One region of the Bradyrhizobium sp. CIR18 genome, then DNA from elsewhere that is predicted to be linked to it. Evidence: predicted binding sites of a transcription regulator. Region 1 holds the regulator's gene; each other region holds the start of a gene.

Evidence for each region. Region 1 encodes LexA, which represses DNA repair genes until DNA is damaged. Its sites were predicted from a motif close to TGTTCNNNNTGTGTTCNG; they were not measured.
Region 2: a site for LexA is predicted at 2,537-2,554, ahead of GGD65_RS37335 (PA0069 family radical SAM protein). Genes of this name have one in related genera too.
Region 3: a site for LexA is predicted at 2,512-2,529, ahead of GGD65_RS24055 (ribonuclease T2 family protein). Genes of this name have one in related genera too.
Region 4: a site for LexA is predicted at 2,141-2,158, ahead of GGD65_RS02670 (single-stranded DNA-binding protein). Genes of this name have one in related genera too.

Annotation. Positions count from the first base shown of each region.
Region 1 is NZ_JACIHF010000001.1:659,726-663,935, forward strand. It holds gene GGD65_RS03215 (HAD family phosphatase) at 1-137, shown strand, start outside; gene GGD65_RS03220 (hypothetical protein) at 307-513, shown strand; gene glp (gephyrin-like molybdotransferase Glp) at 741-1,952, shown strand; gene lexA (transcriptional repressor LexA) at 2,128-2,829, shown strand; gene GGD65_RS03235 (hypothetical protein) at 3,358-3,792, shown strand; gene GGD65_RS03240 (GAF domain-containing protein) at 4,011-4,210, shown strand, end outside.
Region 2 is NZ_JACIHF010000023.1:25,543-29,752, reverse strand. It holds gene GGD65_RS37340 (phosphoketolase) at 1-2,365, opposite strand, end outside; gene GGD65_RS37335 (PA0069 family radical SAM protein) at 2,576-3,742, shown strand; gene GGD65_RS37330 (VOC family protein) at 3,767-4,210, shown strand, end outside.
Region 3 is NZ_JACIHF010000008.1:78,028-82,237, forward strand. It holds gene GGD65_RS24040 (outer membrane protein) at 1-145, shown strand, start outside; gene GGD65_RS24045 (cold-shock protein) at 257-472, opposite strand; gene GGD65_RS24050 (23S rRNA (adenine(2030)-N(6))-methyltransferase RlmJ) at 738-1,598, opposite strand; gene GGD65_RS24055 (ribonuclease T2 family protein) at 1,773-2,465, opposite strand; gene GGD65_RS24060 (hypothetical protein) at 2,587-3,048, opposite strand; gene GGD65_RS24065 (hypothetical protein) at 3,233-3,532, shown strand; gene GGD65_RS24070 (DUF3617 family protein) at 3,577-4,107, shown strand; gene GGD65_RS24075 (ATP-binding protein) at 4,119-4,210, opposite strand, start outside.
Region 4 is NZ_JACIHF010000001.1:541,590-545,799, reverse strand. It holds gene GGD65_RS02680 (outer membrane protein) at 206-880, opposite strand; gene GGD65_RS02675 (outer membrane protein) at 1,116-1,865, opposite strand; gene GGD65_RS02670 (single-stranded DNA-binding protein) at 2,314-2,811, shown strand; gene gyrA (DNA gyrase subunit A) at 3,168-4,210, shown strand, end outside.

The DNA.
Region 1 (4,210 bases):
GCGTGCCCGCAGGACGTATCGTTTTCTTCGACGATCTCGCCGAGAATGTTGAAGGCGCGCGGTCGCGCGGACTGACAGCGGTGCATGTGACGTCGCCGCGCGACGTCGGGAACGCCTTGACGGCATTGGGCATCTGACGATCTCCGCGCAGCGGGAGACGCCAACGTCGCCCAAGTCTTCCGGAACCAATTTTGCCCAAAATGAGGAACCAGAGCGCTTTGTGTATTTTTGTACGGAGTTCCGGGAACGGAATGGCCCCTTGCGGACTCTTGAGTCCGTTGGGACTTCTACACCGGACTTATGCACGTGCTGGGCAAAACCTATCTCACCAAGCAAGCCTCTCTCCTGCTTGAATTCGCAAGAACCACCTCGGATTCGGACCTTTCCGCCAAGCTGATCAGCAAGGCCGCCGACCTGAAATCCCAGGCCGATCCGCTGCCCGACAAGGATCAAGGGCCGAAGGCTCCTGACGTCGCGCTGGACGCCGGGCCGGACCGGCCGAGCGGGAGTTGAGCGATGCTGGCTGTGGCGCTCGTCATTCTCGTCCTCGCCATGGCCACCCTCCTGCCGATCGGTCTCGTTCTTTGGATCATGCCACGCCAAGCCTGAGCCTGCCTTCCATCCTGGGCTGGAAGCGGCAGGATAAATCCTGCCCGCTCCGCCATTTTGCCTCTGCCCCCGCGCTCGGCTAGAAGACTGTCGGAACATTTCATCCGAACGTGCCGAGCAGGAGTTTCGCCGTGGCCTTGATGCCGGTTTCCGACGCCCTTGCTGCGGTGCTGGCGGGTGCAGAGCCGCTGCCTGCAGAGATGGTTTCACTCGACGAAGCCTACCATCGCGTGCTCGCGCAGGACGTCGCTGCGCGGCGCACCCAGCCGCCCCAGGCGATGTCGGCGATGGACGGCTATGCCGTGCGCGCGGCCGATGCGGCAACAATGGATTCCACGCTGACAATGATCGGTGAGGTCGCGGCGGGCCGTCCGTTCACGGGAAAGGTCGGCGCCGGCGAAGCCGTGCGGATCTTCACCGGCGGCGTCGTTCCGGACGGCGCGGATGCGGTCGTGATCCAGGAGGACACGATCGCCGAAGGCAAGCACATAACGATCAAGGAAGCCGCGATCGTGGGTCGGCACATCCGCCCCGCCGGCGTCGATTTCCGCGAGGGCGACGTTCTCCTGCGCAAGGGAACCCGTCTGACGGAGCGCGATCTCGCCCTCGCCGCCGGAATGAACCACCCGCAGCTCGCCGTTTGCCGCCGTCCGAAGGTCGCGATTCTCGCCACCGGCGACGAACTGGTGATGCCGGGCTCAACGCCCGGGCACGGCCAGATCGTCTATTCCAACGGCTATGCCCTGCACGCGCTCGCCCGCAGCGAAGGCGCCGAGACCATCGACCTCGGTGTCGCCGCCGATACGCTGGAGGCCACCACCGCCGGCATCCGCCGCGCGCGCGAAAGCGGCGCCGACATCCTGGTCACGACCGGAGGCGCATCGGTCGGCGACCACGATCTGGTCCAGCAGGCGCTCAAGGACGAAGGCATCGCGATGGCGTTCTGGAAGATCGCGATGCGGCCCGGCAAGCCGATGATGCACGGGCGGTTAGGGGCGATGGGCGTCATCGGCCTGCCCGGCAATCCCGTGTCGTCCTACGTCTGCGCCTTCCTGTTCATGGTGCCGCTGATTCGCGCGCTATCAGGCCGTTCGGTGATTCATCATCATCGCGAGCGCGTCGTGCTGGGCCGCGATCTCGGCGCCAACGACCAGCGCGAGGATTATCTGCGCGCGCGCCTGGAAAAGCGCGACGATGGCGCGCTCGTCGCCCTTCCCGTCAGCCATCAGGACTCCTCTCTGCTTGCGAATCTTGCTGCAGCACAGGTACTTCTCGTGCGCGCACCGTTTGCGCTGAAGGCCGAGGCCGGCAGCCCCTGCGAGGTGCTGCGGCTCCCCGTCTGAACTGCGCCGCCACACGCATTCCGTGAGTTTCGTTCTGTTCACGGTAAATTAAGCAGTTGCGGAACACATATCGAACATATAGTGTCCGTTCATGATTTGTTTCGAGATGTAGCGGCTTATCGCTGAACTCATCGTCTCGGAATCGAACGACATCAACCGGGGGACTTTGTTCGAGATGTTAACGCGCAAACAATACGAGCTTCTGCGGTTCATCAGCGAGCGCTTGAAGGAAAGCGGCGTGCCGCCGTCCTTCGACGAGATGAAGGATGCGCTCGACCTACGCTCGAAGTCAGGCATCCATCGCCTGATCACCGCGCTCGAGGAGCGCGGCTTCATCCGCCGCCTGCCCAACCGCGCCCGGGCCATTGAAGTGATCAAGCTGCCGGAGCTCCAGGCTGCCGCCGGCAACCGACGCGGCTTCACGCCAAGCGTCATCGAGGGCAATCTCGGCAAGCTACGCGCGAGCTCCAGCCCGTCCGCGGACGAGGGCGAGCGACCCGTTGCGGTGCCCGTGATGGGCCGCATCGCGGCCGGTACTCCGATCGAGGCTTTGCAGACCCGCAGCCACACGATCAGCGTGCCGCCCGACATGCTCGGCTCCGGCGAGCATTACGCGCTCGAAGTGCGCGGTGATTCCATGGTCGAGGCCGGCATCCTCGACGGCGACATGGCGCTGATCCAGCGCAACGAGAGCGCCGATACCGGCGACATCGTGGTGGCACTGATCGACGACGAGGAGGCCACGCTCAAGCGCTTCCGCCGCCGCGGCGCCTCGATCGCGCTGGAGCCCGCCAATGCCGCTTATGAGGTGCGCATCCTGCCGCCGAACCGCGTGAAGATTCAGGGCAAGCTGATCGGGCTTTATCGCAAGTACTGATACCGGAAGTACTCGATACCGAAGTCTTTAGCGCCTCGCGCGCGCCTTCGATCGGCCTCGCCGATCAGAGATTGGAGCGGATAACGGTCCGCTCCGGCTGGATAGTCTTTCTGGTATCGCACAGATTGTCCGGCCCCTCCTCCTTTCGCGACATCCTCGGCAGGCCGCGCGACGCAACATCGCTTCGCGGCCTTTCGAGTTCGAGGGGGGACGGCCCAAATGCGCAGCTCGTTTGAGTGCAGCCGCAGCAACGCTGATCGCATCACCAGCATCGCGTTGCCGCGCAACCGCATCACTCCGCCGGTCGTTGACACGCGCGGTTGTCGAGACGCGGCTGCCAAATGCACGGAAGCCGACTTTGTTCCTAACAAATTCGGAAAAGATGGAAAAGATAATGTGATCGGGGCTCGCGGATCCCAGCCGCAGATTTGCCTACAACCGAGCAGACCGTCACGTGCTTCCACTCTGGTAGGGGCCTGCGCCTCCGAAAGAGGTGCGGGTCGCTATCTCTGCATTGAGGAGCACCCGATGTGTGACTACAGCCTGCATGCCGTCGCGACGCGCCCCGCAGAAGTCGGCGAGACGATCGTTACGACAACATTCCGCGGCACCTCGACGCGCGGCTTCGCCTCCGAAGCCGATCTCTCCGTCGCGGTCTGCCTGCTGCCGGGGACGGAGCTCGCCTTCGCCGACGACGTCCGTTACGACAACCGCTGGATCTGGACGCGCACCGTCAACTCCCGCGTCGGCAAGTTCGGCAAGATCGATCCGCACATTCCCGATCGCCATCATGACGCGATCGAATTCCCGGACGGCAAATCCGTGCTGGTGACGCAACTGGTCGAAGGCCAGCGCGCAACCGTGCTGCAACTGCCGGTGACCCAGCCGATCGGCGAGCGCGAGCACAAGCCGCAGATCATCGCCGACAGTCGCCCGACGGTCACACGACTGCCGATCGGCTGACGCCCTCCGCCCGATAGGCCGAGGGCCAGGATTGAAATGCCGTCGCCGGCCGAGGCCGGCGAGCCCGGTGGGTTTTTGTTTCATGAAATTCGATCGGCGAGCGCCGCCGCCTCGCCTCGTCGCCGCACGAAGTTTGAGCCGTGCTGCCTGAATTTTAAACGTCCGCTCCGCAGCCAAATGACCGATGCTGTCGTGGTTTGAGGCGGCGGACACGCTCGATGAAAACCTTCATTCGCGTCGTTGAACTCTGGGTGCCTGACCGGACGCGCATGCGGCTGGAATTTGGCGGCGGCCTCTACGATGAAGGGCTGTCCGCGTTCAAGGCCGTCAGCGAAGAGCTGCACTTCGGATATGACGAGGGGCTTCCAGGCAAGGCCTGGGCCTGCGGCCATCCCGTCATCCTCACGAAATTCGCCAA
Region 2 (4,210 bases), on a different contig from region 1:
CCCATCCCTGAACATCAGGCATGTCCTCGCCGTGCTCGCGCACATAACGCGAATGCTCGATCAGCTTGTCGCGGAATTGCTGCTTGGCCTGCGCGGCCCTAGCCGCCAGCCCGGGCACGCGTTCGATCGCCTCGATCGCGAGGTGGTAGCGGTCGAGCTCGTTGAGCACGACCATGTCGAAGGGCGTCGTCGTGGTGCCTTCCTCGGCAAAGCCGCGCACATGCAGGCCGGCATGGTTGGTGCGGTTATAGGTCAGGCGGTGGATCAGATAGGGGTAGCCGTGATAGGCGAAGATGACGGGCTTGTCCGTCGTGAACAGGCTGTCGAAGTCGCGGTCCGAAAGCCCATGAGGATGCTGATCCCTGGGTTGCAGCGTCATGAGGTCGACGACGTTGACGACGCGGATCTTCAGGTCCGGCAGCGCCTTGCGCAAGAGGTCGACAGCGGCGAGCGTCTCCAGCGTCGGCACGTCCCCGGCGCAGGCCATCACCACGTCGGGCTCACGGCCTGCATCCTCCGTCCCGGCCCATGTCCAGATGCCGATGCCGGCATCGCAATGCGTGGCTGCTTCCTGCATCGAGAGCCATTGCGGCGCCGGCTGCTTGCCGGCAACGATCACGTTGATGCGGTTATAGGTCCGCAGGCAATGGTCGGCGATCCACAGCAGCGCGTTGGCATCCGGCGGGAAGTAGATGCGAACGATATCGGCCTTCTTGTTGGCGACGAGATCGACGAAGCCGGGATCCTGATGGCTGAAGCCGTTATGGTCCTGCCGCCAGACATGCGAGGTCAGGAGATAATTGAGCGAGGCGATCGGGCGCCGCCATGGCAGATCGCGCGTGACCTTCAGCCATTTGGCGTGCTGGTTGAACATGGAATCCACGATGTGGATGAAGGCCTCGTAGCAGGAGAAGAAGCCGTGGCGTCCGGTGAGCAGATAGCCCTCGAGCCAGCCTTGGCAGAGATGCTCGCTCAAGACTTCCATGACGCGGCCGTCCTGCGCGAGGTGCACGTCGTAAGGCTCGATCGGCTCCATCCAGACCCGCTCGGTCTCCTCGAACACGGCGTCCAGCCGGTTTGACGCGGTCTCGTCCGGGCCCATGATGCGGAAATTGCGCTCCTTCGCGTTGAGGCGGATGACATCGCGCAGGAATTTGCCGAGCTCGCGCGTCGCTTCGGCTGCGACGCCGCCGGGCTGCGGCACCTCGATGGCGAAGCTGCGGAAGTCTGGCAGCTTCAGCTCCTTCTTGAGCAGGCCGCCATTGGCATGCGGGTTGGCGCCCATGCGGCGAATGCCTTCGGGCGCGAGCGCCTGAAGTTCTGGAATGAGCGCGCCGCTCTGGTCGAACAGCTTTTCGGGTTCGTAGCTGCGCATCCAGTTTTCGAGCACTTTGAGGTGCGCCGGGTTCTCGCGACAGCCCGCCACCGGCACCTGATGCGCGCGCCAAAAACCCTCGACCTTCTTGCCGTCGACCTCTTTCGGGCCGGTCCAGCCTTTCGGGCTGCGCAGCACGATCATCGGCCAGCGCGGCCGCTCGACTGCCTTGCGGCCGTCGCGGGCGTGCTGCTGGATCGAGCGGATGCTGGCGAGCGCAACGTCGAGCGCATCCGCCATGGCCTGATGCATCAATTTGGGATCGTCGCCCGCGACGAACAGCGGCTCGTGGCCGAACCCGCGGAACAGATCGCGGATCTCGCTGTCCCGCATCCGCCCGAGCACGGTCGGGTTGGCGATCTTGTAGCCGTTCAGATGCAGGATCGGCAGCACCGCGCCGTCATGCGCGGGGTTCAGGAACTTGTTAGAGTGCCAGGAGGCCGCGAGCGGGCCGGTTTCCGCTTCGCCGTCACCGACCACGCAAGCCACGATCAAGTCGGGATTGTCCAGCGCCGCACCGTAGGCGTGCACCAGCGCGTAGCCGAGCTCGCCGCCCTCGTGGATCGAGCCCGGCGTTTCCGGCGCCGCGTGGCTCGGAATGCCGCCGGGAAAGGAGAACTGCCTGAACAGCTTGCGCAATCCGTCCGTGTCGCGCGCGATGTCGGGATAGATCTCGCTGTAGCTGCCTTCCAGATAGGTGTTGGCGACCATGCCCGGCCCGCCATGGCCGGGACCGCAGACATAGAGCACGCTGACATCCAGCGCGCGGATGACGCGGTTGAGATGGGCGTAGATGAAGTTCAGGCCGGGCGTCGTGCCCCAATGACCGAGCAGACGCGGCTTGATGTGCTCGGCCTGCAAGGGCTCGCGCAGCAGCGGATTGTCGAGCAGGTAGATTTGCCCGACGGAGAGGTAGTTCGCGGCGCGCCAGTAGCGATCGAGGAGGTCGAGGTTGCTGCTTGCCGCGGCCGATTGTTGTTGATTTGTCATGTTCCTGCTGACCTTCACCCGGCGATCGTCACCAACATTGTTCCGCGACGATTGATCCCTGGCCGGCATCAAACGAAATCGTTGCGACGGGTGTGTTGCGTGAGGTCAAAGGACCGCGCCCGAAATTTGGGCGGCTACTGTGCATGGGGTTGTTTTCCCATTTTTTGTTTGTGTTCTTGATTTGTTCCTTTTGCGTGCTATCTTGGCTTCATGAGTCCAGCAGCATCCTCTCATGCTCTCAAACACCCGCCGGTCAAGGCGCCCTCCGAGCCGGCGGGTGTGGACTCTGACTTTCCAGAGCTTGGCGTCGCCATCGACCGCGCACGCAGGCGAGGGCGGGGGGCACAGTCGAATGCCAGCGGCCGCTATGAGGCCGAGGCGCGCGTCGCCTTCGACGACGGCTGGCAGAGCCTGGAAGAGCTGCCGCCGTTCAAGACCATTGTCGGGGTCGACACCTCGCGCAAGGTGATCACCCGCAACGATTCCCCCGATATCGGCTTCGACCGCTCGATCAATCCCTATCGCGGCTGCGAGCATGGCTGCGTCTACTGCTTCGCGCGGCCGACCCATGCCTATCTCGGCCTGTCGCCCGGGCTCGACTTCGAGTCAAAGCTGTTCGTCAAGCCCGAGGCGCCGGCGCTGCTGGAGAAAGAGCTCGCCGCGACTGGCTATGAGCCCCGGATGATCGCGATCGGCACCAACACCGATCCCTATCAGCCGATCGAGCGCGAGCGCAAAATCATGCGCGGCATCCTCGAGGTTCTCGAGGGTGCCGGCCATCCCGTCGGCATCGTCACCAAGTCGGCGCTGGTGGTGCGCGACATCGATATTCTCGCGCGGATGGCCAAGCGCAACCTCGCCAAGGTCGCGATCTCCGTCACCTCGCTCGATCCGAAGCTCGCGCGCACCATGGAGCCGCGCGCCTCGACGCCGCCGAAGCGGCTGGAGGCGCTGAAGCAGCTCTCGGACGCCGGCATTCCCACCACGGTGATGGTTGCGCCCGTGATCCCCGCGCTGAACGATTCCGAGATCGAGCGCATCCTCGATGCTGCCGCCCATGCCGGCGTCAAGGAAGCCTCCTATGTGCTGCTGCGGCTGCCGCTGGAGGTGCGCGATCTCTTCCGCGAATGGCTAATGGCGAACTATCCCGACCGCTATCGCCACGTCTTCACGCTGATCCGCGACATGCGCGGCGGCCGCGACTACGATGCGAAATGGGGCGAACGGATGAAGGGCACGGGACCAATGGCCTGGACCATCGGCCGCCGCTTCGAGATCGCCTGCGACAGGCTCGGCCTCAACAAACGGCGCTCCAAGCTGACGACCGATCACTTTGCGCGGCCGAAGCGGAACGGCGATCAGCTCAGCCTGTTCTGATCGGGGAAGTGGAAGAGGCGTCGCATGGTCAAGGAACTTCACCCGCCGGTGCCGCGGCTCACTGTCATCACGCTTGGCGTCAGCGATATCCGTGCCAGCATCGCTTTTTACGACGCGCTCGGTTTTGCGCGCCGGCTAAAGGCGACCGGCGAGGCCGTCGCTTTCTACGATACCGGTGGCCCGGTGCTCGCGCTGTATCCCTGGGATCAGCTCTCGGCCGACGCGACGTTGCCGGACCGGCCGAGGCCATCGACCTTCCGCGGCATCACCATCGCCTGGAACTGTCGGACCCGAGAGGAGGTCGATGCGGTGCTGGCCTTTGCCCTCGGCAAGGGGGCAAAGCTGGTGAAGGCCGCGCACGAGACCCATTATGGCGGCTATTCCGGTTATTTTGCCGATCCCGACGGCCATCCCTGGGAGGTCGTGGTCGCACCCGGCATCGAGGTCGGCGAGGACCGGCGGGTGCAT
Region 3 (4,210 bases), on a different contig from region 1:
TGCGGAAGTCGGTCTGGCCCCGAACTGGAGCGCCAAGCTGGAATATCTCTACATCGATCTGTCGACGACACAGTTCGCAATTACAGGGGTGTCAAACGGCTATAGCGCCAGCGTTGTGCGCGCAGGCGTGAACTATCGCTTCTGATAGCTGAAGAAAAAAATACCGGACCATAACCTCCCGGCCGCTCGCGGCCGGGATTTTTTTGCCAAGTATTTTTGCGCCAAGTATTGCGCCGAATGTTGTGCGTCAGGCCCGCTAGGAGAGGATGACCAGATTGACCGCCTTCGGTCCCTTCCCCTTCTTGTCGGGTTCGACTTCGAAAGTAATACGCTGTCCTTCCGCAAGGTCCTTCAGTCCGGCCCGCTCCACAGCAGTAATATGTACGAAGACGTCGCGGCCGCCGTCGTCAGGCTTGATGAAACCGTAGCCGCGTTCGCCGTTGAAAAACTTAACCGTTCCCGTCATGGCCATCGGGAAACTCCCCCTCATTGCTCCTCCGCCGCAACGCAGACTCACGTCACGACATGACGGGGCACTACGGAGCCCGGGAGCTGGCCATCCTTGGGCGGACCGCTGGCGGTCCGGCCGGATCTTTCTTAGGCCTTCACTCCGCCGCAACCATTCGCGGAAGCGGAACGTAAAGCCAGTCACGGAAACAGCATAATACGGTTCTCTGCAGATTGACTACCGCTCCTGCATATTTTTCCCAAGAATGCCGGAGTGTTACGGGCTGGCTTTAAGGCTTGGGCACCTCCAATCGGAATCTGGCAGCACCACCTTGGCCGAGCGGCATTTCCAGCTCGGGCAGGATCGTCTTGAGCTCGCCCTGCAGCGTGTAGGGCGGATTGACGATCAGGAGCCCGGTGGAGGCGAGAGCTCCGCCGTCGAGCTGAGGCGCGACGCTGAACTCGAGGCGCAGACAATTTCCCGGCGGTTTTGCTGCAGATGCGAGCCGCGCCACCGTTTGAACCAGTGTGTCGGTGGCGCGCCGATTCTTGGCGGGATACCAAATGACATAGATGCCGGTTGGCCATTTCGCGAAGGCAGTGGAGAAGGCTTCGCCCAGCCGCTCGAACTCGTCCTTGGCCTCGAAGGGCGGATCGATCAGCACGAGGCCGCGCCGCTCCTTCGGCGGCACGAAAGCCGGCAGCGCCATCCAGCCGTCGAGGTCGACCACGCGGGCCTGTTCGTCGCGGCGCAGCACGTCGATCAGCGCTTTCCGCGCCTTCGGCTCCAGCTCGCATGCGATGATCCGATCTTGCGGCCGGAGCAGGCCGCGCGCAATCAACGGCGAGCCTGGATAGGCCTTGAGCTCACCCTTGGGATTGAAGGCGCGGACGATATCGAGATAGGGTTGTACCAGCGCGAGGGTCTCGTTCGAGAGGCGCGCCTGCATCAGCCGCGCGATTCCGGTCAGCCATTCGCCGCCCCGGCGCGCCTCGTCGCTGTCGAGATCGTAGAGGCCGGCGCCGGCATGGGTGTCGATGACGCGGAACGCCCCCGGCTTGTCCTGCAGATAGGTGATGATGCGCGCCAGCACGATGTGCTTGATGACATCGGCGAAGTTGCCGGCGTGGAAGGCGTGGCGGTAATTCATGGCGAAGAGTTACGACATCACGCGCCGAAAGTAACTGCTGTCATTCCGGGCGGTGCATGGCACCGAGCCCGGAATCCATTTCGCCACGGCGCATGCTGCTGGATGGATTCTCAGATGCGCAAATGCGCATCATCGTTCGCGCTCCGCGCGCCCCGGAATGGGGGCGAACAAATCCTATCCGCCCCTGATCGGCGGCATCGTCACCTGATCGCGGCGGCAGGTGCGGCGTTCGATCTCGTCGCAAGCGCGGAATTGCAGGTCCTTGCTGAGGCAGATACGGACCTCGGACAGCCGCGTCCGGTTGCAGGTGACCGAGACGGCGGCATTGCCCAGCCCCGGATTGGCCTTGATGAAGGCTTCCTCGACCTCCGCCGGTGCCACGGTCTTGGCCTGAGACAAATCGAGATATTCGGCCGGGATCTTGATCGCAGCGCGCGCCTTGCGGATCGTCTCGAAATAGCTGCGGCCCTCGAGGCCCGAGCAGGTGCCGTGCTTGTCCCATTCGTTGAAGATCAGGCCCGGCGCCGGCATCAGATCAAGCATCGAGGAGACGATGCTGCGGTTCAGCCGCGGTGCGGGCCGCTGGCAATATTCCGGGAAGCCGGTCTCATATTGCGGCCACAGCCCATGCACCACGAAGGCGTAGGGCCGACCGCTGCACTGGATCTGCGACCGGCCGCCACGCTCGGCGGCCTCCTCGCAGAACGAGGGCGACCACGACAGCGACAGTACATAGAAGTCGAATTCGCCGGGCGCGTTCTGCCGCTTGTCCTGGGCGTTCGCGCCACCGGCGAGCAAGGCCAGTCCGGCGGCAAGGGTCAGGGAGATCACGAGACGGGAGAACGAATGCAATCTGGAATGAAACATGGCGACGCCCCTCAACTAGACTGTGCGAGGAAGCCTAGCAGGCGATGGGAACATTTCAAGAACAAAATTCGGGGCGACCGCCGTTCGGCGCCTTCGATCATCTCGAATCAGGGCTTCCTGCTCAGGGCTTGGCGGCGCGGCAGGCCGGATTATAGGCCCAGTTGCGGTCGAGCCCGACCACGCACCATTCGACGCCGTTGCCATAGCCGGCGAAGCCGCCATCCTCGATGATCGAGAAGTGCACCTTGCGCACCTTGCCGTCATTGAGCATGGCCTCGCCGGTGCAATAGCGGCGGGGAATATTGTCGGACTGCCAGGGCCGGAATGCGGTCTCGCGAACGGCGGCGAAGCTGGTGATCCTCAACGAGGAATTCCAGAACGTGCTTTCCTTTTCCCAGAACTGGGTGGCGATGGTCGGCAGCGCCCGGTCGCAATCGGCGACGGCGCCGTCATAGCGCGGGCCGCTCAGCCAGAAGTTCAGCTCCAGCGGATTGGCGGCCCTGGCCTCACCGAGCGACATCGCTCCGAACATGAGGCCGAGCACGGCGGCATAGCGGAGCAATTTCAGGAAGGGGGCGCGCATGGTCAATCCGGACAGCTAAAGTCTTGCGAAGGTTGGACGGTGCCGCGAAGGCTGGGGGAGGTCAAGTGCAGCGCGGCAACACTTCGCCAGGAGTTGACCACAACTTCGTGGTTGGCAGGCTTGGGTTCTTTCCACTTCCCTCCCGGCACCGTAAACTGCCCGCCAGCCAATTGGAGTGACGGGAATGCGAATCATTGCGGCCGCGGGTCTTCTCGCCAGCCTGGTTGTCTCGGGTATGATGGCGAGCCAGTCGGCGCGCGCTGACTATGTGCCGCCGTTCAAGGGCAATGACACCGGCGGCATCATCGCCTATTCGATGGCCACCCAGGTCGATGCCCGGCAGGCCGCGGTCGATCACTGCGCGCGCTACGGCAAGGTCGTGAAATTCCTGGCGGTGCAGGCCTATGAGGGCGGTTACATCTCGTTCTCCTGCCGCTGGGTGCCTTATGGCGCCGCCGACCAGCCGATCCGCACGCTCTATTGAGGCGCTGTCGCAGGCCTGCAATTTCTCAGCCGGGAGCCTCTCACATGACGCGCAAACTCGCTTTGCTCGGCTCGACCCTTTGCCTTGCGTTGTCTGCAAGCGTGGCGTGCGCCGACGACCTGCCGGTCCGCAAGGCCGGTCTTTGGGAGATGAAGCTGGTCACATCAGGCTCGCCCGTGCCCGAGATGACCATGCAGCACTGCACCGACGAGACCGTCGACAAGGAGATGAGCAACAACGTCTCCCCGATGGCCAAGCAGATCTGCGCCAAGCAGGAGATCAAGAAGACCGCGACCGGCTATGTCAGCGATTCCGAATGCAGCGTCGCCGGCGTCAGCACGACCTCGCATGCCGAGATCACCGGCGATTTCAACTCGGCCTATACGGTGAAGACCTCCTCGCACGCGCAAGGCGGTGTCGCCGGCGCTGCGGGGCGCGATACCACCATGACGCTGCAAGCCAAATGGCTCGGGTCCTGCAAGCCGGACCAGAAGCCCGGCGACATCGTGATGCCCGGCGGCTTCAAGATGAACGTGCGCGACATGGATAAGCTGAAGGCGCTGCTGCCGAAGTAGGGCTACGGCGGCTACACTGGTATCCTGACGCTCGCCCTTAGTCCCCCCATCGGGCTGTCGCCAAGCGTGATGTCGCCGCCATGCGAGCGGGCGATGTCGCGGG
Region 4 (4,210 bases), 120 kb from region 1:
CCCAGTTCCGTTTCTCTTTCTGGACTTCCGAAAAGCGGAAGAGCCAGCGGACCTATAATGTCATTGCTTTACACCATTAAAGCCAAAGGTTGTGTCACCCGGGGGCCACATCTCTGCGAAAACGCGAGCGGGCCGGTTGGCGCGCAAAAAACAAAAAGGCCGGCGCGAGGCCGGCCTTTCGTAACGCGAGGCGTTGAAGTGTAGCTTAGTACTTGGCGACCACGGGGGCGCCGAAGTGATAGTTCACGCCGACCTGCACGGTGTGGAAGTTGAGCGTGCCGGTGGTGACCGGAGCGCCGAGACCGGAGAAGTAGGTCTCGCCGCCGAGGCTGCGATAGAGGTACTCGCCCTTGACCGACCACTGCGGAGCGAAGAACGCCTCGACGCCGGCGCCGACGGTCCAGCCCGAGTGGAACTTGCTGTCGGAGACAGTCACGCCGAGCGCGCTGACGCTGACCTTGTTGTCGATCCAGGCGTAACCACCGGTGCCGTAGAACAGCACGTTGTTGACGGCCCAGCCGATGCGGCCGCGGACGGTGCCGAGCGCGTCGGTCTTGGACGACACGGTGATGCCGAGAGCAGTCGCCGAGGCGCTGACGTCAGCCCAGGAACCATCGGCCTCGATGCCGAACACGACGTTGCCGGCCTGCCAGTTGTAGCCGGCGGTGCCGCCGACGAAGCCACCCTTCATCTTCGGGTCGCCGGAAGCGTTTTCCCAGGCGCCGCCACCGACGATACCGAGATAGAAGCCGGTCCAGTTGTAGACGGCAGCCGCCGGAGCGATCGGAGCCTTGGTGTAGGGGCGGGCTGCGAGGTCGGCCGCCGAAGCGGGCGCAGCGAGAGCGAACAAACAGGCCGAAGCCAACAAAACCTTCTTCATTTTCAACTAATCCCAGTCCCAGTTTCTGTTGTTGCCTTCCTGACCGGAAGGGCAGCGGACTCAACGGCCCAACTAACGCCGTGCTTACACCACTAAAGCCGCAAGTTGTGTCTCCGAAAAGCCACATCGGTCGAAAAGGTGATGGTTACTGACTTATTGCCCCCCGTTCATGTCTCGCCAAACGAAAAAGGCCGGCGCGAGGCCGGCCTTAAACGTCAATGATGTCAGAGGGATATCAGTACCGCGCGACGCCCTGCGCACCCCAGTTGAAGTGATAATTCACGCCTGCCTTGACCGTGTGGACGGTATCGGTCCACTCGGACCGGTTGGTCACGACGGGGCTGTACTGAATCGTGCTCTTGCCGAAATCGATATAGTTGTATTCGACCTTGGCCGACCAGTTCGGAGCGAACATGTATTCCGCGCCGGCGCCGACGGTCCAACCCCAGCGGGTGTTGTTCTGGATGAAGACGTTTCCGGGGACGCCATCGTAGCGATGCTGAATGTCGCCGACCGCAGCGCCGCCGCTGACGAAGAAGAGAGCGGGGCCGGTCGAGTAGCCGAGACGGCCCTTGATGTCGCCGAAACCGCGGATTCTCGTGAAATAGGTGTCGCCGAGGCCGGCATTGATCTCGGCCGAACGACCGTTGATGTCAGCCCAATGATAGTCGCCCTCGATGCCGAACACCCAGTTGGCCGCCTGCCAGTTGTAGCCGACCACGCCACCGACAAAGCCGCCGGTGGTGTCGTAGTTCTGACTTCCCGCAAAGAGCGCCGTATTCGGACCGCCAAAGAAGGTTTCGTCGCTGCGGCCCCAGGCACCACCGCCCTGCACACCGAGGTAGAAGCCGGTCCAGGTATAGATCGGAGCGGGGGGCGCGACCGGCGCCTTTGTATAGGGACGCGCTGCGAGATCCGCAGCACCGGCCGGAGCCGAGAGGGTCAGCGCAACCGCGCCGGCGAAGCCAAACAAAATCTTCTTCACTGTAATCTCCCCAGTCGTGTCCGCCTCTCTGAGTTCCCCAAGGCGGACGATCAGGCGCGAGGCCCATTGCATCAATTCCAGGCACGACGATAGCTCGATTCTGCGGCAGAGTCCGTGCCCGGAGTGCAACAGTTGGATGTAATCGACCTACCTCTAACTTAATGAATGTTAAGTAGTTTTTGCCGTTCACGGGAACCCGATTTGGTTCCATCCCGATTGCCATCGCAGCGCCATCTGGATGCCATCGCGTCTCCACATTTGGCGGCGATTTCTGAAGGAACAAATCTGGAACAGATCGCCGGTCGGTGCTATATGTGGGGATAACCTCGGGGGTGATGGGCTGATCAGCCCCTGCAAGCGTATAGGGTCGCCTTAACAGGGCGCAGAGGAACGCGGGCAGCGCGCTCGGCCTTAGGAAATTCAGTGGCATTCGGAGTGGAGAGCGGCGATGGCGGGAAGCGTCAACAAGGTCATTCTGGTTGGAAATCTCGGCAAGGATCCTGAAATCCGCCGCACCCAGGACGGGCGGCCGATCGCGAATCTGAGCATCGCCACCTCCGAGACCTGGCGCGACAAGAACAGCGGCGAGCGCAAGGAAAAGACCGAGTGGCATCGCGTCGTGATCTTCAATGAAGGGCTCTGCAAGGTCGCCGAGCAATACCTGAAGAAGGGCGCGAAGGTTTACATCGAGGGCGCGCTCCAGACTCGCAAATGGACCGACCAGAGCGGCGTCGAGAAGTACTCGACCGAGGTCGTGCTCCAGGGCTTCAATTCGACGCTCACGATGCTCGATGGCCGTGGCGGCGGCGGAGGAGGCGGCAGCTTCGGCGACGAGCCGGGCGGCGATTTCGGTTCCTCCGGGCCCGTCAGCAGCGCACCGCGCCGTCCCGTCGCCGCCGGCGGCGGTGGCCGCAACAGCGACATGGACGACGACATCCCGTTCTGAGCACGGACCGGGACGATGAGGGGGCGCTGGCCGGCTGAGCGGCGCCTTCTCATTTCGTGTCAGCAAACCTTACTAATCGGCAGGAAGGGCTCGGGTTTTCCGGGCCCGCTTCATGTTTGGGTTGAACTCGGATTGCCCAGCGCAATCGCGTCGAAGGGCGCGTTGACGCGCGATCGACAGGGGTCCCAGAGGCGATTTCGGAAGGCCTGTTCCCGGTCCCTCCGAGACGCTCCCCTTAAGGCCGTAAGCTATTGGAAAAATAAGCGGAAAAAGCGCTTCCCTGAAGCCTGCGAGGGTGGTTATCAGGGTCTCGATGCGCTATATGATTCCCAGATAAAACCTCACCGGATTTCCCCTTGGCTGACGACGACGACAAGCCCGGCGACCAGCCGGGGCAACCCTCGGATATTCGCCCCGTCTCCATCTTCGAGGAGATGAAGAAGTCCTATCTCGATTACGCCATGAGCGTGATCGTGGCGCGGGCGCTGCCTGATGCCCGGGACGGTCTGAAGCCGGTGCACCGCCGCATCCTGTTCTCGATGAACGAGCAGGGGCACACGCCCGACAAGAAGTACGTCAAATCCGCCCGCGTGGTCGGTGACGTCATCGGTAAGTATCACCCGCACGGCGACCAGTCGATTTACGACGCCATGGTCCGCATGGCGCAGGACTTCTCGATGCGCGTGCCGTTGATCGACGGCCAGGGCAATTTCGGCTCGGTCGACGGCGATCCCCCGGCTGCCTATCGTTACACCGAAGCGCGCCTGACCAAGGCCGCGCTGGCCCTGCTGGCCGACATCGACAAGGACACTGTCGACTTCCAGCCGAACTACGACAACAACGAGACCGAACCGTCGGTCTTGCCGGCCAAGTTCCCGAACCTTCTCGTCAACGGCGCCGGCGGCATCGCGGTCGGCATGGCGACCAATATCCCGCCGCACAATCTCGGCGAGGTCATCGACGCCTGCGTCGCGCTGATCGACAACCCCGCGCTCACCATCGACGAGCTCATCAACATCGTGCCCGGACCGGATTTCCCGACCGGCGGCGTCATTCTCGGACGGCAGGGCATCCGCTCCGCCTATCACCTCGGCCGCGGCTCGATCGTCATGCGCGGCAAGGTCGCGATCGAGACCATCCGCAAGGAGCGTGAGGCGCTCATCATCACCGAGATTCCCTACCAGGTGAACAAGGCGACGATGGTCGAGCGCATCGCCGAGCTGGTGAAGGAAAAGAAGATCGAGGGCATCGGCGACCTGCGCGATGAATCGGATCGCGAAGGCTACCGCGTCGTCATCGAATTGAAGCGCGACGCCGTGCCGGATGTGGTGCTGAATCAGCTGTACCGTTTCACGCCGCTGCAGACCAGCTTCGGCGTCAACATGGTGGCGCTCGACAG